DNA from 3 places in the Pseudomonas sp. MH9.2 genome. Region 1 is predicted to be linked to each of the others. Evidence: predicted binding sites of a transcription regulator. Region 1 holds the regulator's gene; each other region holds the start of a gene.

Region 1 (10,450 bases):
TTGCCAAGTTTTTCATCATCCTGATGGTGGCGTTGGTGGTGCTGTCCAAGGACCGGGGGGATCTGGTCTCCATCGCCCATGAGCCATTGGAGTTGGCGATCGTCCACAGTGTGCAGGTGGTGGGCTGGAGTGCGTTATGGATGGCGTGTGGGTTGATCATTATCGCTGCGGTGGATGTACCGTTTCAGCTCTGGGAAAGCCATAAAAAGCTGTTGATGACGAAGCAGGAGGTGCGTGACGAGCACCGAGACAGTGATGGGCGGCCAGAGGTCAAACAGCGGATTCGTCAGTTGCAGCGTGAAATGTCACAGCGACGAATGATGGCGAAGATCCCTGATGCCGACGTGATCATCACCAACCCGACGCACTTTGCCGTGGCGCTCAAATATGATCCAGAGCAAGGTGGGGCGCCGATGTTGCTGGCCAAGGGCAGTGATTTTCTGGCGTTGAAGATTCGGGAAATCGGCGCCGAGCACAACATACTCCTCCTTGAATCACCGGCTTTGGCGCGTTCGATTTATTACTCCACCGATCTGGATCAGGAAATTCCTGCTGGCCTGTACCTCGCAGTAGCGCAGGTATTGGCATACGTCTATCAAATCCGCCAGCATCGCGCAGGCAAGGGCAAGCGCCCGGACCCATTGGGCGATATGCCTATCCCAGGCGATTTGCGACGTGATTCATGAGCCTGCGTACAAGTTTGCGCAACAAACCCATAGTTGGAAAGCTTCTTGCACTGACCTTGCTACGTCGCTTGATGGCGTCAAAAGTTTGATTTAGCAGGCAGGAAAAGAATTGGTGGATCGCTCTCAATTAATCAACGCTGCACGCAGCAACCTGCTGGGCCTGGGTCGTGGGCAGCTGGGTGTACCGTTGCTGCTGTTGGTCATGTTGGCAATGATGATGTTGCCGATGCCGCCATTCCTGCTCGATGTGTTTTTCACGTTCAACATCGCGCTGTCGATCGTCGTCCTGCTGGTTTGCGTGTACGCCCTGCGGCCACTGGACTTCTCTGTATTCCCCACCATTTTGCTGGTTGCCACGTTGTTGCGGCTGGCGCTGAACGTGGCGTCGACCCGGGTGGTCATGCTTCACGGTCAAGACGGTCACGCTGCCGCCGGTAAGGTGATCCAGGCCTTTGGTGAGGTGGTGATCGGCGGTAATTACGTGGTGGGTATCGTAGTTTTCGCGATTTTGATGATCATCAACTTTGTTGTTGTGACCAAGGGTGCCGGGCGGATTTCCGAAGTAAGTGCCCGCTTTACCCTCGACGCGATGCCCGGCAAGCAGATGGCTATCGACGCAGACCTCAACGCAGGCCTGATCGATCAGCCCCAGGCAAAACATCGTCGACTGGAAGTCGCCCAGGAAGCCGAGTTCTACGGTTCGATGGACGGCGCCAGTAAATTCGTGCGCGGCGATGCGATTGCCGGGCTGCTGATTTTGTTCATCAACCTGATTGGCGGCGTGGCTGTCGGTATTTTCCAGCACAACATGTCCTTTGCCGATGCCGGCAAGGTTTACGCGCTGTTGACCATTGGTGACGGTTTGGTGGCGCAATTGCCATCACTGCTGCTGTCCACCGCCGCGGCAATCATGGTGACCCGTGCGTCCGGCTCGGAAGAGATGGGCAAACAGATCAATCGGCAGATGTTCGCCTCGCCCAAGGCGCTGGCGGTGGCCGCGGGCTTGATGATAGTCATGGGGTTAGTGCCGGGCATGCCCCACTTGTCCTTTATCAGTCTGGGGCTGGTGGCCGCTGGAGTTGCTTATCTGCTTTGGAAAAAGCAGAGCATGGTCAAGGTCAATGCGTTGCAAGAGGTCCAGCGCCAGCAGGATCTCTTGCCTTCGCCAACGCGAGCTCAGGACTCGAAAGAACTGGGTTGGGATGATGTCACAGCCATCGACATGATCGGCCTGGAAGTAGGCTACCGCTTGATTCCGTTGGTGGATCGCAATCAAGGCGGTCAGCTCCTGGCACGGATCAAGGGCGTGCGTAAAAAGCTTTCCCAAGAGTTGGGCTTTTTGATGCCGACCGTGCATATCCGCGACAACCTTGATCTGGCGCCCAGCGCCTATCGTCTGACACTGATGGGCGTCACCCTGGCTGAGGCCGAGATTTACCCTGATCGCGAACTGGCGATCAATCCGGGTCAGGTCTTTGGTACGCTCAACGGGATCACCGCCAAGGACCCAGCGTTCGGTCTGGAGGCAGTGTGGATCGAAGTCAGCCTGCGCAGTCAGGCGCAATCGCTCGGTTACACCGTGGTGGATGCCAGCACAGTGGTGGCGACTCACCTCAATCAGATTCTGTACAAGCATTCTCATGAGCTGATTGGCCATGAAGAAGTGCAGCAATTGATGCAGTTATTGGCCAAAAGCTCGCCCAAACTGGCCGAAGAGCTGGTACCAGGTGTTCTTTCGCTCTCGGCATTGCTCAAGGTGTTGCAGGCGTTGCTGGCTGAACACGTCCCTGTCAGGGATATCCGCAGCATTGCCGAAGCCATCGCTAACGCTGCACCTCGGAGTCAAGATACTGCCGCGCTGGTCGCAGCGGTGCGCGTCGGACTGTGTCGCGCTATCGTCCAAAGCATTGTAGGGGCTGAGCCGGAGCTGCCTGTCATTACCCTTGAGCCAAGATTGGAACAAATATTGCTAAATAGTCTTCAGAAGGCTGGTCAGGGTCAGGAAGAGGGCGTTCTTCTCGAGCCGAGCATGGCTGAAAAGCTCCAGCGTTCGTTGATTGATGCTGCTCAGCGCCAGGAAATGCAGGGGCAGCCAGTGATTTTGTTAGTCGCAGGCCCGGTTCGCGCCATGCTGTCACGATTTGGACGGTTGGCTGTACCGAACATGCATGTTCTGGCGTATCAGGAAATTCCTGACAATAAGCAAGTCACAATCGTCGCGACTGTCGGGCCCAACGGCTGAGGTAGTGAGTCATGCAAGTTAAGCGTTTTTTCGCCGCCGACATGCGTCAAGCCATGAAATTGGTCCGTGATGAATTGGGCGCTGATGCCGCCATCATTGGCAACCGGCGGATTGCCGGTGGTGTAGAGCTGACTGCTGCCCTGGATTACAAACTTTCCGCGCTGGCACCGCGTGTGCCGAACATTGAACTCGAAGACGAACTGCGCAAAACCCAATCTCGCATCGTCTCTGCTCAGGCTGAACTCGGCACCCGTGGCGATAGCGATTCATCGATCAATCGCCAGCTTTATTCCGGCCTGCCGTTGACCGCTGGCGACTCGCACATTGAGCCGACCTTCAGCGAGCCGCCGCGTCCAGCCGCTCCGGCCACTGCCGTTGAGCCCGTCGCTGGGCAGCATGCTTATGAGTCCATGCGTTTTGAGTTGAACGGTCTGCGCGAACTGCTCGAAGTGCAACTCGGTTCGTTGGCCTGGAATCAACTGCAAGGCAGCCGTCCGCAGCAAGCCAACCTGTGGCGTCGCCTGCAACGCATTGGTCTGTCGGGTCCGTTGTCGCGGGACCTGTTGGCGATGATCACCGATATTGAAGAACCCCGTCAGGCGTGGCGCATGTTACTGGCCCACTTGGCGCGGATGATCGTGACGCCCGACGTCGAACCTCTGGAGGAGGGCGGCGTGATCGCCATGGTCGGTCCGGCAGGGATGGGCAAGACCACGACGCTGGCGAAACTGGCAGCACGGTATGTCTTGAAATATGGTCCACAAAATATTGCACTGGTGAGCATGGATAGCTATCGGATTGGCGCCCAGGAACAGCTGAAAACCCTGGGCCGTATTCTCAATGTGCCGGTCACTCATATCGACCCGGGCCAGTCGCTTGGTCAGGCGTTGGAGCCATTGGTACGCAAGCGCGTGGTCTTGATCGACACCGCCGGCCTGCAGGCAAGCGATCCAGCACTGCGCCTGCAACTGGAAAGCCTCGCAGGTCGTGGTATCAAGGCGCGTAATTATCTGGTGCTGGCAACAACCAGCCAGAAACAGGTTCTGACCGCGGCATACCACAGCTACAAACGTTGCGGTCTAGCCGGCTGCATTCTCACCAAACTGGATGAAACCGCCAGCTTGGGTGAAGTGTTAAGCCTGGCAATCAGTCATGAATTACCGGTGGCCTATCTGACGGATGGGCCACGGATACCGGATGATTTGCACTTGCCGCGCCGGCACCAATTGGTGAGTCGAGCGGTCAGTGTGCAAATGCAGGAAGAGCCGAGCGAGGAAGCTATGGCGGATATGTTCGCGGATCTTTATCACAGCCCGAACAAAAGGGTTGGGTAAAGCAAGACACTGGAATGTACCTACATCATGGTCTGCCTTGCTTTGTTCTCTCAACGAACTTGCAGTCAGTAATGTGGCCTCGGTCTAAGCAACACAAGGTAAAGAAATAACATGGGCAGCATGCATCCCGTACAGGTTATCGCGGTGACCGGTGGCAAAGGTGGCGTCGGCAAGACCAACGTGTCAGTGAACTTATCACTGGCTCTGGCTGAGCTCGGTCGGCGCGTCATGCTGCTGGATGCCGACCTGGGTCTGGCTAATGTCGATGTGTTACTCGGCTTGACCCCCAAACGCACCCTCGCCGACGTTATCGAAGGACGCTGCGAGCTTCGCGATGTGCTGCTTCAGGGGCCGGGCGGGATTCGTATCGTGCCGGCTGCGTCCGGCACCCAAAGCATGGTTCACCTGACGGCAGCACAACATGCCGGTCTGATCCAGGCCTTCAGCGACATCGGCGATAACCTCGATGTACTGGTGATCGACACGGCTGCGGGCATCGGTGAATCGGTCGTCAGCTTCGTGCGCGCGGCCCAGGAAGTATTGCTGGTGGTGTGTGATGAGCCGACCTCGATCACCGATGCTTACGCGCTGATCAAACTGCTCAACCGCGATTACGGGATGAACCGCTTCCGGGTGCTTGCCAACATGGCACAAAGCCCTCAGGAAGGCCGCAATCTGTTCGCCAAGTTGACCAAGGTCACTGACCGCTTCCTGGATGTCGCCCTACAATACGTCGGCGCCGTGCCTTATGACGAATGCGTACGTAAAGCCGTGCAGAAGCAGCGCGCCGTATATGAAGCGTTCCCGCGTTCCAAGTGCTCCCTAGCGTTCAAAGCTATCGCACAGAAAGTTGACACTTGGCCGTTGCCGGCCAACCCGCGCGGGCATCTGGAATTTTTCGTTGAGCGGCTCGTACATCCAGCGAGTGCAGGACCGGTGCTATGACAGCCAGCGGCTATCGCATGTACAGCAAGGTGTCAAAAGACTCCCAGTACGAGCTGATCGAGCGTTATGCGCCGCTGGTTAAACGCATTGCTTATCACCTGCTGGCGCGGTTGCCAGCCAGTGTGCAGGTCGAAGACCTGATCCAGGCTGGCATGATTGGTTTGTTGGAAGTCTCGACTAAATACGACGCCACCAAGGGTGCGAGTTTCGAGACCTATGCCGGGATTCGTATTCGTGGCGCCATGCTCGATGAGGTGCGCAAGGGTGATTGGGCCCCGCGTTCTGTGCATCGCAATACACGCATGGTCAGTGACGCAATTCGGGCAATTGAAGCTAAAACCGGTCGTGACGCTAAAGATCACGAGGTTGCGGCCGAACTCCAATTGAGTCTCGATGATTATTACGGGATTTTGAATGACACCTTGGGCAGTCGGCTATTCAGTTTCGACGATCTGTTGCAGGACGGCGAACATGAAGGGCTGCACGAGGATGGCGCAAGCGCTCACCTTGAGCCGTCGCGCGATCTGGAAGATGAACGCTTCCAGGCTGCGTTAGCAGATGCGATAGCCAATTTGCCAGAGCGCGAGCGACTGGTATTGGCGCTGTACTACGACGAGGAGCTGAACCTTAAGGAAATTGGTGAGGTATTGGGGGTCAGCGAGTCGCGGGTCAGCCAGTTACACAGCCAGTGCGCAGCTCGTTTGCGAGGGCGTTTGGGGGAATGGCGAGCGCGTTGACAGGCAGTGCGTGGCCCTTGGTGGTTTCGCGCTATCTGCAGGCTGGCTGTGCAAAGCGTTGCGTGCGAAGAAAATAGGACTAGGCAGGAGCCGGTCAGTCAGGGTCCTGTAAGACCTGCTGTGCCCGTTTCCCGACCTGTTGATTTACCAAGCTCGTCGTCGTTTTCGTGCAGCCGTTGTGTGCTGCGCCGGTTTTTGATTGAACAGCGTATTCAGGTGCTGAATGCGTTAAAGACTGCTTGGAGGTCGAATTGAACAAGAACATGAAAATCCTCATCGTTGATGACTTCTCAACGATGCGGCGGATCATAAAAAACCTGTTGCGTGACTTGGGGTTTACCAATACGGCTGAGGCGGATGACGGGGTTACCGCGCTGCCGATGCTGCAAAGCGGGAGCTTCGATTTTTTGGTGACTGACTGGAACATGCCTGGCATGTCCGGCATCGATCTGTTACGCCATGTGCGTGCAGATGAACGCCTCAAGCATCTACCGGTGTTGATGGTAACGGCTGAAGCCAAGCGTGATCAGATCATCGAAGCTGCTCAGGCCGGTGTGAACGGTTACGTGGTCAAGCCCTTCACGGCTCAAGTGCTGAAAGAAAAGATCGAAAAGATCTTCGAGCGCGTCAATAGCTGATGTTTGCCGCGAGGGCTCTATGGAGCACACAGATTCGTCATCGGGCGACTTTGAGTCGACCCTGAAAAAACACGCACACGAGTTGGTCGATAGCCTTGAAAAGGGCCGGTTCGGCGACGCTGCGCAACTGATCAATGAGCTTAATAAGGCCCGCGACAGCGGCCTGTATCAGGAAGTCGGCAAACTTACTCGCGAACTGCACAGTGCCATCGTCAATTTTCAGATTGACCCGAACACGCCGCAAGCCGAGGAAGTCTCGCAGATCAATGATGCTACCGAGCGGCTGTCCTATGTGGTCAGGCTGACCGAGGCAGCGGCCAACCGCACGATGGATCTGGTGGAGCTCAGTACACCGCTGGTGGGTGGGCTTGGCACTGAGGCTGCTGCTTTGAGTGTCGATTGGGGACGCTTCATGCGTCGCGAAATCGGCGCCGAAGAATTTCGTGAGCTGGCTCGGCGTGTCGATGGTTTTTTGACGCGCAGCGAAAAGGAAACCCGGGAAGTGTCGGGCCACCTCAACGATATTTTGCTGGCTCAGGATTATCAGGACCTTACCGGTCAGGTCATCAAGCGCGTGACCCAGTTGGTCACGGAAGTCGAAAGCAACCTGCTCAAACTGGTACTGATGGCCAGTCAGGTCGATCGTTTTGCCGGGATCGAACATGACCATCAATCGATACGCGTAGAAAAAGAACAAGAAAAACATCTGTCTCAGGGTGAAGGTCCGCAGATTCATGCCGATAAGCGTGATGACGTTGTGTCCGGACAGGATGATGTTGACGATCTGCTATCCAGCCTGGGCTTCTAGGTCGGTTGATGGTTAATTTTAGGGAGCACCCCAATGAGCTTCGGCGCCGATGAAGAAATCCTTCAGGATTTTCTGGTAGAGGCCGGCGAGATTCTCGAGCTATTGTCCGAGCAGCTGGTCGAGCTGGAAAGCCGACCTGATGATGCGGACTTGCTTAATGCAATTTTTCGCGGTTTTCACACTGTAAAAGGGGGCGCCGGCTTCCTCCAGCTCCATGAGCTGGTGGAGTGCTGCCACATCGCCGAGAACGTCTTCGACATCCTGCGCAAGGGTGAGCGTCGCGTCGACTCGGAGTTGATGGACGTGGTCCTTGAAGCATTGGATGCGGTCAACGGTATGTTCACTGAAGTGCGTGAGCGCACTACCGTGACCCCGGCCACGCCCGAATTGCTGGCTGCATTAGCACGTTTGGCAGCGCCAGCGTCTGCCGATGAGATCGCTGCGGCAGCGCCCGCCAGCGTCGAAGAGCCACCTGCTGAGGCCGCAGGCGACATCACCGATAACGAATTCGAGCAGTTGCTCGATTCGCTCAACGCCGTCAAGGCGCAAGCGGCCGCTTCAGCTGCGGCCCCCGCAGCAGTAGTTGCGATGCCTGCTATTGACCCCAATGCCAGCGACGAGATCAGTGATGCTGAATTTGAATCGCTGCTCGATCAGTTGCACGGGAAAGGCCAGTTCGCCGCCGATGCCGTGCCTGTTCAGGCTGCGCCTGTGGCGACCGCGTCAGCGAGCAATGAGATCACCGACGACGAGTTCGAAGCACTGCTCGATCAGTTGCACGGAAAAGGCTCGTTCGTAGCCGATGCTCTGGAGTCTGGGGTACTGGCTCCAGTGGCCGTCGCCAAGGCGCCTGTCAGTGCTGCGGGCGGCGATCAAATCTCCGATCACGAATTCGAAGCGTTGCTTGATGAGCTGCATGGCAAAGGCAAGTTTGAGCCTGAAGCCGTTGTGGCAGCTGTTGCCCCTGCACCTGTCGTAGCTAAAGCCGCAGTGGTGAAGGCGCCTGCGCCGGCCAAGGCTGTTGCTGCAGCCCAGGCTCCGGCCAAAGCGCCCGTACCGGAGAAGCACGCGGCGTCTGAAGCTGAAACCACGGTGCGGGTCGACACCGCACGCCTCGACGAAATCATGAACATGGTCGGCGAGTTGGTGTTGGTGCGGAACCGCCTGGTTCGTCTGGGTCTCAACAGTGGCGACGAAGCCATGTCCAAGGCGGTGTCGAACCTTGACGTGGTCACGGCTGATCTGCAGACCGCGGTGATGAAAACCCGCATGCAGCCGATCAAGAAAGTCTTTGGCCGCTTCCCACGACTGGTTCGCGACCTTGCACGCCAGCTGAAGAAAGAGATCAATCTGGAGCTGGTCGGCGAAGAAACCGACCTGGACAAGAACCTGGTCGAGGCCTTGGCCGACCCGCTGGTCCACTTGGTGCGCAACGCTGTCGACCACGGCATCGAAACCCCGGAAGAACGCGAAGCATCCGGGAAAGCCCGATGCGGTCGGGTAATTCTGGCGGCTGAGCAGGAGGGTGACCATATCCTGTTGTCGATTTCCGATGACGGCAAGGGCATGGACGCCAACGTGTTACGTGCCATCGCCGTGAAACGCGGGGTGATGGACAAGGACGCTGCGGATCGCTTGAGCGAAACCGATTGCTACAACCTGATCTTCGCGCCGGGCTTCTCGACCAAAACCGAGATTTCCGACGTATCTGGGCGCGGCGTGGGCATGGACGTGGTGAAAACCAAAATTGCCCAACTCAATGGCTCGATCAATATTTACTCGACCAAGGGCCAGGGTTCGAAGATCGTCATCAAGGTGCCGTTGACCCTGGCGATCATGCCGACCCTGATGGTGATGCTTGGCAATCAGGCTTTTGCCTTCCCGCTGGTCAACGTAAACGAGATTTTCCACCTCGACCTGTCGCGGACCAACGTTGTCGACGGCCAGGAAGTGGTCATCGTGCGCGACAAGGCTTTGCCTCTGTTCTATCTCAAGCGTTGGCTGGTGGCCAAGGCCGCTCACGAGGAGCAGCACGAAGGTCATGTGGTGATCCTGTCGGTCGGCACCCAGCGTATCGGTTTTGTCGTCGATCAGTTGGTGGGTCAGGAGGAAGTCGTCATCAAGCCGCTGGGCAAAATGCTGCAGGGAACACCGGGTATGTCAGGCGCCACCATTACCGGTGACGGTCGAATTGCCTTGATTCTCGATGTACCAAGCATGCTCAAGCGTTACGCTGCACGGCGTATTTGATTCTGGGGCTGCGGGCCGCTTTTGGTGCCCGCAGCACCTAACGGAGTGTTTATGGCAGTCAAGGTCCTGGTGGTGGATGATTCAGGTTTCTTCCGCCGCCGCGTCTCGGAAATTCTTTCTGCGGACCCGAATATCCAGATAGTCGGCACGGCGACTAACGGCAAAGAAGCCATCGAGCAAGCGCTGGCGCTGAAACCCGATGTGATTACCATGGATTACGAGATGCCAATGATGGATGGCATCACAGCAGTGCGTCACATCATGCAGCGCATTCCGACACCGGTCTTGATGTTCTCCTCGCTGACCCATGAAGGCGCCCGGGTTACGCTGGATGCGCTGGATGCGGGTGCGGTCGATTTCTTGCCCAAAAACTTCGAAGACATCTCGCGCAACCCCGAAAAGGTCAAACAGCTGCTGTGCGAAAAAATTCACACTATTTCGCGCAGCAACCGTCGTTTCACTGGCTACAGCACTCCGACTCCGGCGCCGCAGGTGGCTGTGTCATCGGGCGCAACTTCCAGTAGCGCTTTGAGTGTCGGGTCGACGACTCCCCGCGCTGTACCCGTACGCTCGCCGACAAACGCTTCCTCGGCGCACGTGCCAGCGCATGCGTCGCCTGCTCCAAAGCGCAAAGCCTACAAGCTGGTGGCAATCGGTACATCAACGGGTGGCCCGGTGGCATTGCAGCGCGTGTTAACGCAACTGCCCGCCAGCTTCCCTGCACCTATCGTCCTGATTCAGCACATGCCGGCAGCGTTTACCAAGGCGTTCGCCGAGCGTCTGGACAAGCTGTGTCAGATCAGTGTCAAA
Region 2 (10,450 bases), 2.7 Mb from region 1:
TCATACCGATCCCCTTCCAGGTCATAAAGGCGAAGGTCAGCATGTTGGAAATGATCACCGGCACCATGAACACCATGCCGGCCATCGAGGAGCGGTACACCACAGTGCAGATCAGGGCCAGCACCATCAGGGCCAGCGCAATGGCTTCGATCTGGCTGGCGAGGATGATCTCGTTGACCGCTGCCATGACCCCGATCAGGCCACCGGCCAGGTGCCACTGGCCCTGGGCAAGCGGGTTTTGCGCGATGAACTCCTTGATCCGTGCCATGGCGGTGCGGATGGTCTCGCCCTGGCGATCCCGGAACATCAGGGTTACGGCGCCGTTGGCATACTGCTCGTCGGCAAAGCGCGAGATATCTCCCGGCTCGGATACCGAGTCGAGCATGGCCACCAGGCTGCCGTTGATCGCGCTGGTATCGCCCAGCTCCAGATAACGCGGGTTACCTTCGCGCAGGCTGACGTTAACTTGTGGCAGCACATCGGCCAGCGAAATCGAGCCGCCGATCTCAGGCTGTGCCTCGATAAAACGCTGAAAGCTGTTCATCGCGTGCAGGGCTTCGTTGCTCTTCATCAGCCCTTGGTTACCGTCTTCACCCAGCACCACAAACATACGGTCTACGCCTTCGAAGCGCTTGTTGATTGCCGCCGAATCGACGTTGTATTCCGATTGCGGCCAGAGAATCGGTGAACCAGGATTGGCATCACCGATTTTCAGGTTCAGCGAATAAACGCCAGCACACACCACCACCACAAAGGTGCTGGCCAGCACCACGTAACGAGCGCGCGACAAGCTCACGCGGGTCGCCAGGTCAAGCACCTTATTCAGCATTGGAATACAGTTGAGCGGATGCACCATCCCGTGCGGCCTGCGGATAAACGAGAGCATCACCGGGGTCAGAATCACGGCGCTGACGGTCAGCGTCAGCACCCACACCACCGCAAGAACAGTGAGTTTCTGCAGCATCGGAATCGGGCTCAGGGCGACCACCGCCATACACGCCGCATCAGCAATGACCCCCAGCATGCCTGGCCTGAACAAGTCGGACAGGGCTACGCGGGCCGCGATTTTGGCCGTGTCCGCGTGAGCGGGCAAAAGCTGCAACTCATCATCGAAACGGTTGACGATCTGCACTGAGTGCGACACAGCACGCGAAGTGATCAACATCGCCACCACGATCACCAGTGGCTCGAAACTGATGTTCAGCAGGTGGCAGATGCCCAATGCCCAAGAGGCACTGACGGCACCGGCGAGCAGCGGCAACAGCATCCCGCGCCACGTACGCAGAAGGACAAACAGCATGACCAGAGTGACCAGCAGAGCGATGCCGACCAGCAGGAAAGTTTCCGAAAGGTAGTGGCCCACCCAGCCATAAAGCATTGGGTCGCCCACTACGCGGATATGCACCTTGCCATCATCGACGCTGGCAATCAGGGTGCGAATCTCCTGGAACACTTTGCTGTAGTTGACCTGATCGTCGATGAAGTCGACCGTGATCAGCGTCGCCTGCATATCCTTGGACACATAGGGCCCGTAGACCAACGGGTTGCGCAGCACGGCCTGCTTGAGCGCGGCCATGGCGTCGGCGTTGGCCGGCAGCTCCGGCCACATCAGTGGCAGGCTCTCGATACCGGCAGTGGACGCCCGCACTTCTTTGAGTTTCTTCGAGGCCAGGGAGGTGATCTGGTAAGGGTTGACCGCCGAGACTTCACGCAGCCCCAACGTCACTTCACGGACTTTTTCCAATACCTGAGTCTGGAAAATATCGCCCTCATCGACCTCAAACATGATGGTGACTATGTTTGAGCCGCCGAATGTGTCTTTGAACTTCTCGTGTGTCTGCACGTATTCGTGCCGTGACGGCAGCATGTCTTCAAATACAGTGCGAACCTCAATGTGCAGGGCGAACCAACCCAGCACCAACGTCATACACAACAGGCCACTGGCAACCCAGGCACCGCGCCGGATGCAGAACTCGGCTATACGTTCGATCATGGAATGCTCTCGCTTGAATTAGGCAACTAGGGGTTCAGGGCTTCAGCAGGGACCAGACCTTGCCGTGCCAGCGACCGATGTCGGCACCCGCCAGCCAAATGCCGTCGGCCACGGGCATCGCCCGAACATGCCAGGACAGGTTCTGTGCATCGAGGGTCCCGGATTGCCAACCCTTGGCATCGCCACTGGCCCAACGCCCCAAAGCACCGGTGACAAACCAGGCGCCCTGCTCTTGCAGCCAGGCCACATCAAACAGGTGATCGTGCAGACCGACGTCTATCACTTCCCAGTGCTGCCCACCGTCCCGAGTTTCCATTACGGCACCCTCCAGGCCGACGGCCATGCCGTGCTGAGCATCGCGAAACGTCAACGCCATCAGCGAGCTGGACAGTGGCGACTCAACCTCTCGCCATTCCCCGGTCTCGAGGTTACCGAGCAGCACGCGCCCGAACTCGCCCACCAACACCAGTTGACCGCTGCCGAGAATTGCTACGTCGTTCCAGGCCACATCTTCCTCGTCACGCAGACGCTGCCAGCTGCGGCCAAAGTCGCGACTGATCAGCACCGCCCCCATCTCGCCGGTGGCGATGGCCAGTCCCCCGGCACCGATGCGAACACGGTTGAGCTTGTTGGCGGTTGCCGAGCGCGGCACATCGGCCGCCTGATTCCAGTGCAGCCCACCGTCAAGACTGAACAGGACTACCCCGTCATTACCTACCGCCACGGCGTGCTCGGCATCCCAGACGGCTATGTCCTGCAGGGTGTTGCGGGTTGGAGTGCTCAAGCGGCGGATCTGGCCATCCCGGCTGATCGACAGGATCTTGCCGTAGGAACCACTGGCCAGTAAGGCGCCCCCCGGCAGCTCTGCCAGTCCATAGAACTGATCGCGACGCTCAAGTGCGGACGCAGCGACGGTACCGCCCACCGGCTGTGGACGGATAAAGAGCCCAGCCCCCAACAGCGCTGCGATGATGGTCCACGGAAGAAGCATCATGATGAGCTTCAGCAGACGCGCACCGATGCCTGGCGCAGAAACCTGCGTGAGGATGTGTTCACTGGTAGAAAGGTTCGACATGGGACTGATCCATACGTAAATCGCTATCCGGAAGCTGATAACGAAGCTAGCGGTTACATTAGGTGTCCATGCCCCCACGGACTATCCGTCTACTGCTTGGCTTATCCGCCCAGTGCAAGTTAATGATCCGGGTCAATTTTCATCGCTGCACGGGGGCGTACGAGCGCCATTCAGAGCCGCTCGTATTTATTTATTTTTTGTTTTAAATCAATAGCTTGAATATGATTACGAGAGAGACCACCACGGCGTGGTACACGGCACCACCGGGCGGACTCAGAGTTTGAAACGACTGACCAAGGCGTTGAGCCGTGTGGCGCTTTTATCCAGATCCCCACTGCGCTGATTGACCAGGCGGGCGCTCTGCGAAGCACTTTCGGCCGAGTCGGCGATACTCACCAGGCTGCGCGACAGGAGCTCACTGGTGGTCGCCTGCTCTTCGGTGGCCGTAGCGATCTGCTGACTCATATGACGCATCTGGCCGATCACCTGCGACAGCGTCTGCAAGGCCTCGCTGGCCTCTCGCGCACTGACAACGTTGGCCTGCGAGGCGCTACGGCTCTGAACGATGATGTCGACCACCGTACGTGTGCGCGCCTGAATCAAATTGACGCTGCGGTTCACTTGCTCGGTTGAGATGTGAGTACGCTGCGCCAGTGCCCGTACTTCGCCCGCCACCACGGCAAAACCGCGGCCTTGCTCGCCAGCTCGCGCAGACTCGATGGCCGCGTTGAGCGCCAGCAAGTTGGTCTGATCGGCAATATTGCTGATCACCGCAACGATGGTGCCAATCGACTGGCTGGCTTCATCCAGTTGCGTGGCCAAGCCAGAAACGTGCTCGAGGGTTTGCGCATCCAGGTTGATCGCCTCCACCAGACTGGACACCGTGGCCTGCCCGCGTGCGACGGCCTGATCGCCCTCGCCGCTGGCCTGAGCCGCCTGCCCGGCGTTGCCGGCTACCTCCTCGATAGTCGCCGCCATCTGCTGCATAGCGGTCGCCAGCTGCCCCACTTCATCGCGCTGTGCATCCACCGTCAGCCCAGACGCGCAGCTCTCTTCCTGCAACTCGGAGGAGGTTTTCTGCAGCGCGAGACTGGTGCCCTTGATCTCCAACACCAGATCAGCCATTGCACTGAGAAAGTGATTGAACTCGCGTGCAAGCGTCGCCAGTTCATCATCGCCCCTGGCCGGCAGGCGCAAGCACAGGTCAGCCTCACCGGATGCCAACTGCTGGATGGCCTGCACCACGGCTTCCAGCGGCCGCGACAAGGCACGCCCCAGCAAAAACACGGTAGCGCCCAACGCCAATGCGGCAAATCCGCCGAGCAGAATAAGCTGCAAGGCCAGCGTCTTGACCCCTCCGAGCAGCGCCGAACTGGGAAAAGCGAGCCCCAGCGACCAAGGCGTGCCGGTATCCCCGATAGTCACCGGCGTCACCAGCATAAAAACCTCTTCGGCCATCGCCGGCGAGATAAAACGCAGTGTCATTGCGACGCCACCACGTACCGCGTCGATGACGACTTTAAGATGATCACCCAGGAAGTCTCCCTCGCTTTCAGCTTGCGTGCGACCCACCCTGCTCGGGTCCGGGTGGGCAACCAGGGTCGTATCATGGGCAATCAACACCGCCAGTCCGACCTCCAATGGACGCAGTTCGGCAACCCGCTTCTGCAACTGTGCCGCATCCAGGCCAATGCCAAAGCTGCCCACTACCCGGCCATTGTCACGCACCGGAACCAGCACGGCGATCACCACCCTGTCACCACCGGCGCTGCCCAGGCGCAGCAGCGGGATCACACTTTCCCGCTCGCCAGCGTTCTGCCCGAGGGCGCTGAGCAGGGCCTGGCGCTGATCATCCAAACCAGGGTTGAGCGTTTGGCCGGCGCGCAGCCAGAGCACCGCCTGATCTTGCGACGAGCCACTCGGCACCCACCAGACCGCAGTGGCCTGAGGCGTGCTGCGGAGCAAGGATTCGATCATTTGGTCAGCGATGCGCCGATCCTGCAACTGGCCGTCGATCAACTCATAGCCCAACAGTTCGGCGGTGTTACGCGCCGAGTACAGCGAAGCATTGAAATAGCCGCTGATATCCGTCGCCTGGCGCTGGGCAATCGCCTCCACAGCCACTTCGGCAAGCTTTTCGGTGGAACCTTTGCTCGACTGATAGACCAGCAACACGGTGGCCACGTAAATCAACAGCGTGATGGGCAGGACCGTTAGTAAAAGCTTTTTCGTCATCGACAAGTTGGACAGCATCGGGACACCTCTTCTCGGCCGGGGCTGAACCACTGCGAGTGCCTGTAAAGTTTCTTCGCAAAAAAAAGCCGTGACAGGCACGGCATAAAGGAGCTACGGATCAAGCACGCTGCTTGAGAAGATCCAGAGCGACATCAACGATCATGTCTTCCTGACCGCCGACCATGCGTCGACGTCCCAACTCAACAAGGATGTCGAGGGTTTTCAGGCCGTACTTCGCGGCCACCACTTCGGCATGACGCAGAAAGCTGGAGTACACACCGGCATAGCCCAACGCCAGGGTTTCGCGATCGACCCGCACCGGGCGGTCCTGCAGCGGACGCACCAAATCATCGGCGGCGTCCATCAGGCGGTACAGGTCGGTGCCGTGATTCCAGCCCAGACGCTCGGCAGCGGCGATGAAAACTTCCAGCGGTGCATTGCCAGCACCAGCCCCCATGCCCGCCAGACTTGCGTCAACGCGGTCGCAACCCTCCTCCACCGCAGTGATGGAGTTGGCCACACCGAGGCTGAGGTTGTGGTGGGCGTGCATGCCGGTTTGAGTCTCGGGATTTAATGTGGCCTTGAAGGCACGCATGCGGACACGAATATCCTGCATGTTCATCGCGCCACCGGAGTCAGCCATATAGATGCATTGCGCGCCGTACGACTCCATCAGCTTGCCTTGAGCGGCCAGCTGCTCAGGCTCGATCATGTGGCTCATCATCAGAAAGCCCACAGTGTCCATGCCCAGTTCCCGGGCAAATTCGATATGTTGCCTGGAGACATCCGCCTCGGTGCAGTGCGTGGCTACACGTACCGAGCGCGCGCCGGCCTTGTAGGCTTCCTTAAGGTCGTGCACGGTGCCGATGCCGGGAATCAACAGCACGGTGATTCTGGCATTTTCGATCACGTCCGCCGCCGCTTCGATCCATTCCAGGTCGCTGTGGGCGCCGAAGCCGTAGTTGAAGCTCGAACCCTGCAGCCCGTCGCCGTGAGTGACTTCAATGGCATCGACATTGGCTTGATCCAGTGCGCGAGCAATGTCCTGCACGTTCTGGATTGAGTACTGATGACGAATGGCGTGGCTGCCATCGCGCAGGGTCACATCGGAGATATAGAGTTTCTTGTCAGTCATGCTCATGTCCTCAGGCCTCACCGCTCAGCATTCTTTCAGCCATGCGCTCGGCTGTAGCCATGCCGGCGGAGGTCATGATGTCGAGGTTGCCCGCATACGCCGGCAGGTAGTGGGCAGCCCCTTCGACTTCCAGGAAGATGGACGTCTTCAGACCCGAGAACCGGCCCAGGCCCGGAATGTTCAGCGGCGCGTCTTCGGGGATCACGTCGAACTGCACCTGCTGCTTAAGACGGTAACCCGGTACGTAAGCGTTGACTGCCTGTTCCATCGCCAGGATGGAGGCTTGCACGGCCGCCTGATCAGCAGCCTCAGACAGCACGAACACGGTATCGCGCATGATCAGCGGCGGCTCGGCCGGATTCATGATGATGATCGCCTTACCCTTGGCGGCACCGCCGATCACTTCGATAGCCTTGCTGGTGGTTTCGGTGAACTCGTCGATATTGGCACGGGTTCCTGGGCCAGCGGATTTCGAGGCAATGGAGGCGATAATCTCGGCGTAATGCACCTTGGCCACGCGGGAGACGGCCGCCACCATCGGAATGGTCGCTTGGCCACCACAGGTGACCATGTTCACGTTGAGTTTGTCGACATGCTCCGCGCCGTTGACCACTGGCACGCAATACGGACCAATGGCCGCCGGCGTCAGGTCGATCAGGCGAATGCCTGGTTTGATCGAACGCAGGAATGCGTCGTTCTTCACGTGGGCCGAAGCGGAGGTGGCATCGAAGACAAAGTCGATGTCCTTGAACTCGTCCATTTGGGTCAACCCGACTACACCTTGGTGGGTAGTGGCGATCCCCAGGCGCGCAGCACGCGCCAGACCATCGGAGTTGGGATCGATACCGACCATCACAGCCATTTCCAGGCGCTTGCCGTGGCGCATGATCTTGATCATCAGGTCGGTACCAATGTTTCCCGAGCCGATAATGGCAACCTTGAGTTTCTTCATGGTGATGTGCTCTTAACGTTGAGCCTGCCGATCACTCGGCCGAAAAGTTGACTGCGACCTGGCCTATACCTTCGATCACGGCCTCGAAACGATCACCCGCGCTGACCCCCACCATCGGCCCGAGAGCGCCAGTGAGGATGATGTCGCCGGCTTGCAACGGCTCGCCCAGACTCGCCATGGTGCGGGCCAGCCACACTGCGGCATTAAGCGGATGCCCCAGACATTCTGCCCCGCTGCCACTGGAGACCCGCTCACCGTTGCGGGTCATGTTCATCACTGCTTTGCGCAGATCGACTCCTGCCAGGCGCACGGCTGGGCCGCCTAATACGAAACAACCGCTGGAGGCGTTGTCTGCAACGGTGTCGACGAAGCGAATGTTCCAGTCCTGCACTCGGGAACCTACAATCTCCAACGCGGGCAGTACCCAGGCGGCGGCATCAAGCACATCGGCAAAAGTAGTGTCGGCACGTGGTAGAGCCTTGTCCAGAATCAAGGCAATTTCCGCCTCTATCTTCGGCTGCAGCACAGCGCCAATAGATACGGTTTCGTTGTCGCCATAGCACATGTCGGCAAACAAGGTGCCGAAGTCCGGCTGATTGACCCCCAGCTGAACCTGTACTTTGGGGTTGGTCAGGCCGATCTTGCGCCCCACCACACGCCGGCCTGCGGCCACTGCATGGGCGACGTTCAGGCGCTGAATAGCGTAGGCCGCCTCACCGGAGTCTTCACCGATCCGCTCACGCAACGGGGCAATCGCCTCCCCCGTGCGTTCGGCATCGCGCAAGGCACCAGCCAGTTGCTCCAGGGTTTGTTGGGTCACGCTCATATTCACCTCGCGCTAAGTTGTCGGGATGATGTTAGGAATACGCCAGCGGGTCAGCGATCCCGTGAGTTACGCCGTTATCCCACCAGCGCTGAAATTACTCATCGTCAGCCAGTTGCCGCGCCTGTTCACGCAACAGGAATTTCTGAACCTTGCCAGTACTGGTTTTTGGCGGGTCGCTGAACACCACCTATCCAGAGGGTGGTAAACCACCCCCCTGGGATTACCGGTGGTGCCGAGGTGTAGTTGAGGCTGATCGCCTGCCATTCATCTTGGGCAACGGCCAGGTAAAGTGCTCATTGCCCTCAGCTAGAGAGGAAGTCCAACACCAGGCGATTGAAGCGCTCGGCATGCTCCCACTGCACCCAGTGACCGCAGTTGTTGAATAGGTGCAATTCGCTGTTGGGGATACCGGCGACCAGACGCAGTCCGGTGTCCATCGGCACGAAACGATCGTTACGCCCCCAGATAATCAGGGTCGGCGCGCGGATTTCACCCAAATGCATGGACACATCGGGGAACTGACGCGGGTTCAAGTCCAGACTTCTAGTAAAGCTCTCGAGGTGGTAGCGGTGCTGCAGAATATTTTCCAGGCGCCCGGTCACCAGTTCGGGTGTCAGGTCGCCGCTGTCATGGACAAAGACGTCCATCATCTGCTGCAAGTTGGCCAAGGTCGGTTCGCGGTAAACCTTCTGCAACAACTTGATGCCCTCGGTAGGCATCGGCACAAACGGGCTGGCTCCCCCCGTACCACCGCCCATCAGCACTAGACGGCCGACCTGCTCCGGATAAGCCAGAGTGAAAGCCACCACACTGTGCCCACCCATGGAGTTGCCGATCAAATGAGCACGCGACACGCCCAACTTATCCAGCAGCCCTTTGAGCACCCGCGCGTTGAGCGCTGAACGCGACCCGGTGCAGACAATACTGTCACTCTTGCTCCAGCCGGGGCAGTCCATCAGCAACACTCGGTAGCCAGCCCGCACCAGAGGCTCGACGTTACGACTGAAATTCGACCAGCCGCTGGCTCCAGGTCCGGACCCATGCAGCATGACCACCACCTCCTGCCCATCACCACAGTCGTGATAGTGAATATTCAGGCTCAGGCCTTCGTCGTTGATCATGGCAAAGCGACTGGTTTCACCTTCGCTGTACTGACTCATGGGGTACTCTCTGAAGGGTTCTCAGACGTGGATAACGGGCTTGGCGCTCAGCGAGCCAAACCCGGCGATCCACTCTGGAACAGGACGATAATAACGGTCGCTCGCCTGATACGGGCCGAAGCACGCCAGGGCCGCGAAGGCGGCAACCCAGGTTTTGATTTCATGGGAAGACTTGCCGGCCAGGGCCGACAGCTCGGCGTTGGCCACAGCGTCCAACTCACTCAGCCGACCTTGCTCAAGCAACGTAAGGAAACTCTGATCCCACTCTGGATTGAGTGGGTACAGTGAAGTCGGGTCCTCTACGAAACGCTGTGCCGCAAGGATCACTCGTTGCGTACGAGCAGCGCGCTCATCGGCCGGCAGATAGCGGCCACTGCCTTTGAGCCGATCGGCCATTAACCCCTCAACCTTCGCCAGCTCCGGAACCGGAGGCTGATGAGACAGCCCACCCGAGCCCAGGAACAGCACGCGTCTATTGAGTGACTGCGCCCACCGCCCCAAGGCTTCGCCCAACAGCCGGGCACGTTGAAAACTCGGCAGCGGAGTTGCCACCGAGTTGATGAAGACCGGGATCACCGGCACTTCCTGCAAGCCACCAAACAACATCTCCAGCGGCTGAGCAAAACCATGATCAAGCTGCATCCGGTACGACACAGCGACATCAACACCATCACACAGAACTGATTCAGCACAGCTCTCCGCCAACGCCTGGGGGACAGCAAGCGGTCCGGCCAGAGTGCCAAAATCACCGATGGCATGGGCGACCATGCCAATGCAGAACGACGGCATCACGTCGTAGAAAAACCCGTTGTAGTGGTCCGCACTGAACAAAATGACCAGTTCCGGGTTGAAAGCCGCGATACGCTGCCGGGCCGCCTCGACAACGCTGGCAACCTCATCCAGAACAGCGGCAGCAGGGTCCACATGTCCCATCAATGGTGTATGCGACAGGCAATGTAGATAGGCGCTCATTTCACTCTCACTCTCACGATCAACTGATCCGCGGGAATCACTGGAATGCCCGTGATTGATTGGAGCCTGAGCATAGGTCCGAGGTAAAAAACCAGCAGTCCA
Region 3 (10,450 bases), 2.6 Mb from region 1:
TCGAGAAAGATCACCCCGAGCCCTTCGGTAACCTGAGCGATACGTGAACCGAAGCTCATCATGGCGTCTTCATCAGCCAGGTGCAGCATTAGTTCAGACACGGTGATTGTTCCTCCAATAACTGACGAATGGCTGGAATGACATCACTGGCCGCCAGCCCCCGGCCCGATTTCCCTGCACGCTCGCCAGCGCTGGCGTGCAACCAGACCGCCAGACACGCCGCTTCGAACGCCGGCAGTTTCTGCGCCATCAGCGCCCCGACCAGTCCAGCGAGCACATCGCCCAAACCCGCCGTGGCCATCGCCGGATGACCGTGATCACACAACGCCAGCCGCCCATCGACGCTGGCAATCAGGCTGCCCGCCCCTTTGAGGACGACAACCGTCTTGTATTTCTGCGCCAGCGCCTGCGCCGCAGCCGGACGATCCGCCTGAACCGCCTGAGTGCTGACCCCCAGCAACCGCGCCGCTTCCCCTGGATGCGGGGTGATCACGCTATCGGGTGGCAGGGTCACGACGCCGACAGCCAACAAATTCAGCGCATCGGCGTCCCACACCTGAGGACGCTGGGCATTGGCCGCCGCCGATAACAGGCTGCGCCCCCAACTGGCCTGACCCAAACCAGGCCCCACCACCAGCACGGCAGCTGGCTCGATCAAGGCGCGCAGCTGATTCGCCGAGCTGATACCCGCGCTCATGACTTCCGGGACTCGCGTCAGCGCGGCCGGCACATGTTCACGACGGGTCGCGAGCGTCACCATGCCAGCACCACTGCGCAAGGCGCTTTCTGCCGACAACAGGGCCGCACCACCAAGCCCGTGATCACCGCCAATCACCAACACGCGACCGAACAGCCCTTTGTTCGCCGAAGCAGATCGAGCGGCCAGGCGCGGCAAATTAAACGTATCCAGGCGTTTAGCACTGACGGGCGTTTGCGCCACGATCAGCGGATCGGCCTGCAGGTCATCGAATACCAACTCGCCAACCCGGTCCACGGCATCGCCGGTGAGCAACCCCAGCTTCAGGCCAATAAAGGTCACTGTGAGCTGAGCCCGCACCGCAACGCCAAGGGTTTTACCCGTGTCGGCACATATCCCGGAAGGAATATCAACGGCTACGGCAGGCAGACCGCTGGCATTGATCGCATTGATCGCACTGCGGTAAGGCTCTCGCACCTCACCGCTCAGGCCCGTACCAAGAAGCGCATCGAGGACAATGCCGCTCGGCACCTGTTCGGCGGACCAGTCCTTGATGCTGACGCCCGCCGCCACCGCCTCGGCGTGTGCCTGCAAGGCGTCGCCAGACAATTGTGCAGGGGCACCCACCGCCAACACCACGACCTGCCAGCCCGCTCGCCGGGCCAACGCCGCCACCAGATAACCATCGCCGGCGTTGTTGCCGCGCCCTGCCAGTACGGTCAATTCACGCGCCTCTGGCCAATGGCGACGCAGCGCTCGCCACGTCGCATGAGCCGCACGCTGCATCAATTCAATGCCAGGCGTACCGGCTGCAATCAGTCGGGCGTCGAGGTCTCGCACTTGCGCTGCGCTGTACAATGCGTCGGGTTTAGTTGGCAACATGCGTCTATAGGCTCCGATGTCTGGCAGAATTATACGCACCTCAGTCCCGGTTTCCTCTTCGTATGACCGCTATTATTGCCGATCCGCCAATTTCCACCGACTTGGCCGCCCTCGCCCAATCAATTAAAGACTGGGGACGCGAGCTGGGCTTCCAACAAGTGGGGATTACCGGCCTGGATCTGGCTGAGCATGAACAGCATCTGCAACGCTGGCTTGATGCGGGTTATCACGGCGAGATGGACTATATGGCCGCCCACGGGAGCAAACGTTCGCACCCGGAAGAGCTGGTGCCGGGGACGCTGCGCGTGGTGTCGCTACGCATGGACTATCTGCCGGGCGACACTGAAATGGCGCAACGTCTGGCCCAGCCGGAAAAAGCCTACGTCTCGCGCTACGCCCTGGGCCGCGACTATCACAAGCTGATCCGCAAACGCGTCCAGCAACTGGCCGAACGCATCCAGCACGCCATCGGTCCATTTGGTTATCGGGCGTTCGTCGACAGCGCACCGGTACTGGAAAAAGCCATCGCCGAACAAGCCGGGCTGGGCTGGATCGGCAAAAATACCCTGATACTCAATCGCAAGGCCGGCAGCTATTTTTTCCTCAGCGAATTGTTCGTCGACTTGCCGCTGCCCGTCGACCCGCCGCACACCAGCGAACATTGCGGGCGCTGCACGGCCTGCCTGGATATATGCCCTACTGCAGCGTTCGTCGGCCCTTACGTGCTGGACGCCCGACGCTGCATTTCCTACCTGACCATCGAGCTCAAGACGGCGATCCCTGAAGAGCTGCGCCCGCTGATCGGCAATCGTGTGTTCGGTTGCGATGACTGCCAGATCGTCTGCCCTTGGAACCGCTTCGCCCGCCCCACCAGCCAGGGTGATTTTCAGCCACGGCACAATCTGGACAACGCAGGGCTGGCCGAGTTGTTCCTGTGGGATGAAACAACCTTCCTCAGCAACACCGAAGGCTCGCCCCTGCGCCGCGCCGGTTATGAGCGCTGGTTGCGCAATCTGGCAGTTGGGCTGGGCAATGCACCATCGACCATTCCCGTGCTGGAAGCGCTGGAAGCTCGACGCGACTACCCGTCGGAGCTGGTGCGTGAGCATGTGGAGTGGGCGTTGAGGCAACATGGGCGATGAAACGGTGCAGGTCCGGCTTTTACGGCTCGTCGTTGTAAATAAACTTGGGCATTTCCCAACGGAAACGGATCGCCAGCAGCCGCAACAAAAAACCGCCAAACAAGGTGATCAGAATTGCCTGCTCATTGGGCAACTCCAGGTATTGGCAGATCAGATAGCACCAGGCCGCCACGAATGACACGCTGGCGTAAAGCTCGCGACGGAAAATCAACGGGATGTCGTTGCAGAAGATATCTCGCAAGATGCCGCCAAATACCCCGGTAATCACCCCGCAGACTGACGCGACCAGCATGCCATGCCCGGTCTCCAGCGCTGTCATGCAGCCGATCAGCGTAAACGCCACCAACCCCACCGCATCCAGCACCAGAAACAACGAACGTAAATGGCGCATCAACGGCGCAATGAAGACGGTCACCAACGCCGCGACGCTGGTCAAAACCAGGTATTCAGGGTGTTTGACCCAAGTCAGCGGATAATGACCCAGCAACACGTCACGGACCGAGCCGCCGCCCAGTGCAGTGACGCAGGCAATCAGCACCACGCCAAACCAGTCCATCCCTCGCCGTCCGGCTGACAGCGCCCCCGTCATGGCCTCCGCAGTGATGGCGATTAGATAAAGCATCAGCAACATGGCGGAGTCCCCGCGATAAAGCCGCGCAGTCTAACCAGTCAGACGAGGCACCAAAAGAGGGCGCGGCGAAATTTATCGCCACGTCTCAGCTTTCACATAACGTTGCTGACCTGTTACACCTTAATGAAGTGCTCACGGTAGTGACGCAATTCGCCGATCGATTCGCGGATATCGTCCATCGCCAGATGGGAGCCGCCCTTCTCGAACTTCTTCAAGTTTGGCGCCCAGCGGGCTGCCAGCTCTTTAAGCGTGGAAACATCGAGGTTGCGGTAATGAAAGTAGTGCTCAAGCGTTGGCATGTGCCGATACAGAAAGCGACGATCCTGACAAATGCTGTTACCGCAGATCGGCGAGCTGCGTTCCGGCACCCATTGCTGGATAAAGGCCAGGGTCTGCGCTTCGGCTTCAGCGGTACTGATGCGGCTGTCACGGACACGTTGAGTCAAGCCAGAGCCACCGTGTTGACGGGTGTTCCACTCATCCATGCGGGCCAGCGTCTCGTCACTTTGATGCACGGCAATCACCGGCCCTTCAGCCAGCGTGTTCAGTTCGCTGTCGGTGATGATGGTCGCCATCTCGATAATGACGTCGGTGTCCGGGTCCAGACCGGTCATTTCCAGGTCGATCCAAATCAGGTTCTGCTTACTAAATTTTTCTTGCGTGGGCATGTCGCGACTCCTCAACTTAGGCGCGCAGTTTAGCCTAGCGGGACATGCTAGACTTGCGGCGTTTTACCTAATCAGCTGCTTTATCGACTCGGAACACCCATGGCCAAACGCCAACTCAATCGTCGCCAAAACTGGCGCATCGAAAAGATTCAGGGCGAGCGCGCCTCCCGCGCCGCCAAACGTGAATCGCAGACCCTTGAAACACTTGAGGGCGGCGATCTCGGCCCTGAGCAAATAGGGCTTGTGATCGCTCACTTTGGTGTGCAGGTCGAAGTCGAGGCACAGGAAGGCGAGCAAACCGGTCAGGTGTTCCGTTGCCACTTGCGCGCCAACCTGCCGGCGCTGGTCACCGGCGACCGGGTTGTCTGGCGTGCCGGCAATCAGGGTATCGGCGTCATCGTCGCGCAACTGCCCCGCACAACCGAGCTTTGCCGCCCGGACAGCCGTGGTCAGCTCAAGCCGGTCGCCGCCAACGTCGATCTGATCGTGATCGTCTTCGCGCCAATGCCGGAGCCGCACGCCAACCTGATCGACCGTTATCTGGTTGCCGCCGAACATGCGGGGATTCGTCCTCTGCTGCTGTTGAACAAGGCGGACCTGATCAACGACCAAAACGCTCCAGCGCTCAATGCGTTGCTGGCAGTTTATCGGCAGTTGGGCTATCCATTACTGGAAGTGTCCGCCCATCAAGGCGACGGCATGCAGCAACTGCAGACCCAGCTGGACGGGCATATCAGCGTGTTTGTCGGTCAGTCCGGTGTCGGTAAATCGTCGCTGGTCAACAGCTTGCTCCCGGAAGTCGAAGCCCGTGTCGGCCCGCTTTCCGAACTGTCGGGTCAGGGCACTCACACCACGACCACCGCGCGCCTGTTCCACTTTCCACGCGGCGGCGACTTGATCGACTCCCCGGGAATTCGCGAGTTCGGCCTGGGCCATGTCAGCCGCGCCGATGTCGAAGCTGGCTTCATCGAATTCAATGATTTGATCGGAACCTGCCGTTTCCGCGACTGCAAACATGATCGCGAACCGGGCTGTGCCCTGCTCAAGGCCCTTGAAGAAGGCCGCGTTCAGCAACAACGGATGAACAGCTACCGCTCGATCATCGCCAGCCTGCCTGAAAACAGTTACTAAGCTTTCCTGCACGCAGTAAAAAGCCGCGATCATCGCGGCTTTTTTGCACCTGTTGACCCACCCTACTTCTTGGTCTCATCCATCTTCAACACGCCATCTTCAAAGATGTTGAGCTTGTCTCGCAGTTCATGGGGCTGCAGGGGTGCTTGCGAGGCCGGATCTACTGAAGTACCAGGGGTGACAGCCGGAGCAGCGGCACCGGGTGCTGGCGTCCCGGACTCAGGCGTTTGCGGTGCTGACTGGGTACCCTCGATACGCTGCTGGGCTTTCTTGGTCAGCACAATGATGTCGATACGACGGTTCACCGGGTTCTGCGGGTTTTCATGATCGTATAAGGATGACGACGCGTACCCGACGACGCGCGCCACTTGCGATTCAGGATAACCACCCGCGACCAACGCCCGACGCGCAGCGTTGGCTCGGTTCGACGACAACTCCCAGTTGCCGAACTCTTTGGTCCCGGCATAAGGCGTAGCGTCCGTATGACCGCTGATGCTGATTTTGTTCGGCACAGTTCGGATGGTGTCTGCCATGGCCAGCAGGATATCTTCGAAATACGGCTTCAAACGAGCGCTGCCAATGTCGAACATCGGCCGATTTGCAGCGTCCATGATCTGTATGCGCAAACCGTCCTGGGTGATTTCGAACAATATCTGGTCCTTGAACTTCTTCAGTTCCGGATTTTCCTCGACCTTGTTCTGCAGCTCTTGCAGCAGCATATCCAGACGCTCCTGCTCGACTTGCTCTGCAACGGCGTCGACCTTTTCGCTCTCGATCTTGATTTTGTCTTGCTGCGGCACGGTCTCGACTTCGGGATTCAAGGTTTTGTCGGGCGCAAGCGTTGGCGACCCCCCCAGGTCAATGATGAACGGCGTGCCGCTTTCACTGAAACCGATCGGATCCTTGAAGTACCCGGAAATGGCAAGTTTCTGTTCCGGAGTGGCCGAGGACATCAGCCACAACACCAGAAAGAACGCCATCATCGCCGTCGCAAAGTCGGCAAAAGCGATTTTCCAGGCGCCGCCGTGGTGCCCGGCGGCATAGCGCTTGATGCGCTTGACGATTATCGGCTGATTATTTTCCATGACTCAGCGACCGCGAACCGCTTGCTCCAGCTCACTGAAGCTGGGGCGATGCGCTGGATACAGAACCTTGCGACCGAACTCCACAGCCAGTGATGGCGGCATGCCCGAGGCCGAGGCAACCAGCGACGCCTTGATGGCTTCAAAAACGTTCAACTCTTCCTTGGCGTCATGGGCCAGAGACGTGGCCAACGGGCCGAAGAAACCGTACGCAGCGAGAATACCGAAGAAGGTACCCACCAGTGCGGCACCCACGTGCATGCCGATCGCAGCCTGGTCACCCTCACCCAGCGAAGCCATGGTCACCACGATGCCAAGCACCGCCGCGACGATACCGAAACCGGGCATCGCATCGGCAATCCCGGTGACCGCGTGGGAAGGATGGTCCAGCTCTTCCTTCATGCTTTGTAATTCCATGTCGAACAAGCCTTCAAGCTCGTGCGGCGCCATGTTCCCTGACGACATGATCCGCAGGTAATCGCAGATATAAGCGATCATGCGCTCGTCTTTGAGCACGCCGGGGTACTTGGCGAAAATCGGGCTGGCCGCGGCATCTTCGATATCCCCTTCAATCGCCATCATGCCTTCGCGGCGGCTCTTGTTGAGAATCTCGTAGATCAGGCTGAGAACTTCCAGATAAAACGCGTGATTGAAGCGCGTGCTGAACATCTTCAGCGACTTCTTGATCACGAGGAGGGTCGTGTAACCGGGGTTGGCCTGGAGGAACGCACCCAATGCCGCGCCACCGATAATCATGACCTCGAAAGGCTGGATCAACGCGGCAATCTTGCCGTGAGAAAGGACGTATCCGCCGAGCACACTAGCGAAAACGACAATGATGCCGATAATTTTAGCCATAGATAAAGAGTTCTTACTGAGTCGGGTTCGAGGTCATGAGCGGAAGTTCTTGAAACTCTTCTTCTACTTATCGGCATAAGTGCGCCAGACTATAGTCAGTTAAGGCGAAAAGCCAGTTCGGCCCGCATAGCGAGGAGTCTGGCGTCGATCGGTCCTTGAACCCGGCATACGACATTATCCTGACCTCTTAGCCGTACAGGCCCCTGCATGCCCCCAGAAACCTCAGCACAGCTTCCCGTTCCACGCAGCCTCGACGCTTGGCTCAAGCAACTGGAGAGCATCCGCTTGCCTGTGCCCATCGCCAGCCACGAACGCGTGCTCGGTGCGCTGGCTGATAGCCGCCGCTCGTTGCGCGAGATTGCCGAGCTGATGCAGGAAAGTCCGTCGCTGGTGCTCAGCGTATTGCGCGAAGCCAATCATCACAGTACTGGCTTGTCGGAACCGGCGGAAAGTCTTGAAGTTGCCATCAACCGCCTGGGCTTGAAACGTACCGAAGAATTGCTCCAGCGCCTGCCCGCGCGGGCCCCGCAGGACATACCACCAGCCCTGCGCCAGTTACAGCTGATCAGCCAGCACGCGACGCAGCAGGCCAACGGGCTGTTCGCCGGTCGCCTGGCTCGACTCTGGCAAGACATTCACTGGGGCAGTTTGCTGTTCTTGTCGCCGCTGTGGCCAATGGCGGTCGCCCATCCCACACTGCTTGAGGAATGGGAGCTGAGGGTGATTCACAAGGGCGAGTCGGCGCTGATCGTTGAAACCCAATTGTTCGGCGTCAGCCTGCTCAAACTGTGCCTGACAGTGGCTGAAGCCTGGCGCCTGCCCATGTGGGTCACGCAGGGTTATCGGCTGCTGATCAGTGAACGCCGATTGCTGGTCAAAGCGATACGTATTTCCCGCGACCATCTCCACCCGTTACGCCAGCGGCAACTGCTGGACGAGGACCCTGCCCTGCAACGCTGGCTCAACCATCCGGCCAATACCATCCTGCTGGCCAACGGCATCGCGCTGTCGGCGCAACAGGCCTGGGATACCCCGCACAGCCTGCGCTGGCAGTTGCTCACCAGCCTGTACCTGCAACAACCCCTGAGTGAAGTGCAACAGCAACTGCACCAACAGGCGGTGCAAAGCGCTCGCCAACATTGGGCGCGCGGGCTTTGGCACCCTGCAGAAGCGTTGATCTGGCCGTGGGAAACACGGCGGATGCACCGTGGCCTGCTGCCTGCGCCGCCACCGTCGGCCGAGGCACTGCTGGCCTGGCGCAAATGCTGCACCGAGCTGTTGGTCGAGCCCAGCGGCTTCAACAACGCAATGCACCTGACTACTTCCGCCCGCGATGCGTTAGTGGCCTGCGGCATGCAGCGCGTCATGCTATTGATGACGGACCGCAACATGACCACCCTGCGCGTTCATCAAATTGCAGGGCTGGACAAAAGCGCGGCCAACCTCACGCTGCAAATCAGTGAAAGCACCGTCTTGCAACGCTTGCTCGCGCAACCGACCCAATTGCGCTTGAATCCAGCCAACAACGCGCAGTTTTCGGCGCTGTTGCCCGGACAGCTGAAAGGGCTGTTTACCGGCGAGCATCTGTTGCTACGCTCACTCAGCAGCAACGGTAAGGTGGTCATGCTGGTGTTTGCCGATCAAGGCGGCGGACCACTCTCGGAAATCAGCGTGCAGGCCTTTGGTAAAACCGCGCAATGTATCGAGCGCGCCTTAAGCAGCTTTAGCGCCCGCAAAGCCTGACGCGTAAGCTACAATTTGCCTCTTTTTTCTGATCTGGAGAACTAAATGCCGGACTTCTCTAGCTTGCCGCTGGTCATCGAGCCCAGCGACCTGCTGGCCCGCCTTGACGCGCCAGAACTGATTCTTGTCGATCTGACCAGTAGCGCGAGCTACAGCGCCGGACACATTCCCGGCGCACGCTTCGTCGATCCGAAACGCACACAAATGGGCCACCCACCCGCGCCGGGCCTTTTGCCGTCGCAGGCCCAGCTTGAAGTCCTGTTCGGTGAGCTGGGGCATAATCCTAAAGCGGTTTACGTGGTCTATGACGACGAAGGCGGCGGTTGGGCCGGACGCTTTATCTGGTTGCTAGACGTGATTGGTCACTCACGCTATCACTACCTCGACGGCGGCCTGCATGCCTGGCGAGCTGAAGCGCGGCCACTCTCGAGTGAGGTTCCACCGAACGTTGGAGGTCCCGTGCCATTGACCCTGCACAGCGAACCGACCGCGACCCGCGAATACCTGCAATGTCGTCTGGGCGCTGCCGATCTGGCAATTTGGGACGCACGCGGACCGACCGAATACTCAGGCGAAAAAGTCCTCGCAGCCAAGGGTGGGCATATCCCCGGCGCGGTCAATTTCGAATGGACCGCTGGCATGGACCCGGCACGCGACTTACGCATCCGCAAGGACATGCCGCAGATTCTTGAAAGCCTGGGCATCACGAAGGACAAGGAAGTGATCACCCATTGCCAGACCCACCATCGCTCCGGCTTCACCTATCTGGTGGCCAAGGCACTGGGTTATCCGCGCGTCAAAGGTTACGCCGGCTCGTGGGGCGAATGGGGTAACCACCCAGATACGCCTGTCGAAAAATGAGGCGATCCATCAGCCCGGGTCACCGCTGACCAGGGCCCGTATTGCAACCTCTTTTAACTGCAACTTTTTATAGATGCTTCGCTTTAGGAATTTTGATGAAACAGCGTTTGTTTATCCTCAGCCAGTACCTGATGCCACACCATTTGTTGTCTCGTCTGGCGGGCTGCGTTGCCGAGTGCAAGGTGCGCTGGTTCAAAAATGCCTTCACCGCCTGGTTCGCCCGGCGCTATCAGGTGGACATGACGCAAGCCTTGGTCGAAGACCTGACCGCTTATGAGCATTTCAACGCTTTCTTCACCCGCGCCCTGAAGCCTGGCGCACGACCGCTGGATGAAACGCCTGGCGCGATCCTCAGCCCTGCCGACGGCGCAGTCAGCCAATTGGGCCCAATCGATCATGGTCGAATTTTCCAGGCCAAGGGTCACAGCTTCAGCGTGCTGGAACTGCTGGGCGGTGATGCAAACCTGTCCGCACCGTTCATGGGTGGTGAATTCGCGACGATCTACTTGTCGCCAAAAGACTACCACCGGGTCCACATGCCGCTGGCCGGGACTTTGCGTGAAATGGTCTACGTGCCAGGACGCATTTTCTCGGTCAACCAGACCACAGCCGAAAACGTCCCTGAGCTGTTCGCCCGTAACGAACGCGTAGTTTGCCTGTTCGATACTGAGCGTGGCCCAATGGCCGTGGTGTTAGTGGGCGCGATGATCGTCGCCTCGATTGAAACAGTCTGGGCCGGTTTGGTTACACCGCCC

Evidence for each region. The regulator FliA, encoded in region 1, starts transcription of late flagellar genes. The targets are predictions, from matches to a motif close to CTAAAGTTTNNNNNNNNNNNGCCGNTAA.
Region 2: the regulator FliA is predicted to act here: its motif matches at 4,054-4,081, upstream of RHM55_RS26015 (methyl-accepting chemotaxis protein).
Region 3: the regulator FliA is predicted to act here: its motif matches at 7,159-7,186, upstream of motA (flagellar motor stator protein MotA).

The regions. Positions count from the first base shown of each region.
Region 1 is NZ_CP133784.1:1,181,795-1,192,244, reverse strand. It holds gene flhB (flagellar biosynthesis protein FlhB) at 1-686, shown strand, start outside; gene flhA (flagellar biosynthesis protein FlhA) at 799-2,928, shown strand; gene flhF (flagellar biosynthesis protein FlhF) at 2,940-4,262, shown strand; gene fleN (flagellar synthesis regulator FleN) at 4,374-5,207, shown strand; gene fliA (RNA polymerase sigma factor FliA) at 5,204-5,944, shown strand; gene RHM55_RS05430 (chemotaxis response regulator CheY) at 6,208-6,582, shown strand; gene RHM55_RS05425 (protein phosphatase CheZ) at 6,602-7,390, shown strand; gene RHM55_RS05420 (chemotaxis protein CheA) at 7,424-9,640, shown strand; gene RHM55_RS05415 (chemotaxis response regulator protein-glutamate methylesterase) at 9,692-10,450, shown strand, end outside.
Region 2 is NZ_CP133784.1:4,040,309-4,050,758, reverse strand. It holds gene RHM55_RS18660 (efflux RND transporter permease subunit) at 1-1,993, opposite strand, end outside; gene RHM55_RS18655 (YCF48-related protein) at 2,028-3,068, opposite strand; gene RHM55_RS26015 (methyl-accepting chemotaxis protein) at 3,342-4,046, opposite strand; partial or broken gene RHM55_RS26010 (methyl-accepting chemotaxis protein) at 4,257-4,508, opposite strand; gene dmpG (4-hydroxy-2-oxovalerate aldolase) at 5,422-6,438, opposite strand; gene RHM55_RS18640 (acetaldehyde dehydrogenase (acetylating)) at 6,449-7,390, opposite strand; gene mhpD (2-keto-4-pentenoate hydratase) at 7,422-8,216, opposite strand; partial or broken gene RHM55_RS26005 (hypothetical protein) at 8,415-8,526, opposite strand; gene RHM55_RS18630 (alpha/beta fold hydrolase) at 8,519-9,376, opposite strand; gene mhpB (3-carboxyethylcatechol 2,3-dioxygenase) at 9,398-10,348, opposite strand.
Region 3 is NZ_CP133784.1:3,768,620-3,779,069, reverse strand. It holds gene tsaE (tRNA (adenosine(37)-N6)-threonylcarbamoyltransferase complex ATPase subunit type 1 TsaE) at 1-101, opposite strand, end outside; gene RHM55_RS17550 (NAD(P)H-hydrate dehydratase) at 89-1,579, opposite strand; gene queG (tRNA epoxyqueuosine(34) reductase QueG) at 1,642-2,721, shown strand; gene RHM55_RS17540 (trimeric intracellular cation channel family protein) at 2,741-3,352, opposite strand; gene orn (oligoribonuclease) at 3,466-4,020, opposite strand; gene rsgA (small ribosomal subunit biogenesis GTPase RsgA) at 4,120-5,151, shown strand; gene motB (flagellar motor protein MotB) at 5,214-6,236, opposite strand; gene motA (flagellar motor stator protein MotA) at 6,240-7,091, opposite strand; gene RHM55_RS17515 (HDOD domain-containing protein) at 7,299-8,834, shown strand; gene rhdA (thiosulfate sulfurtransferase) at 8,880-9,695, shown strand; gene asd (archaetidylserine decarboxylase) at 9,785-10,450, shown strand, end outside.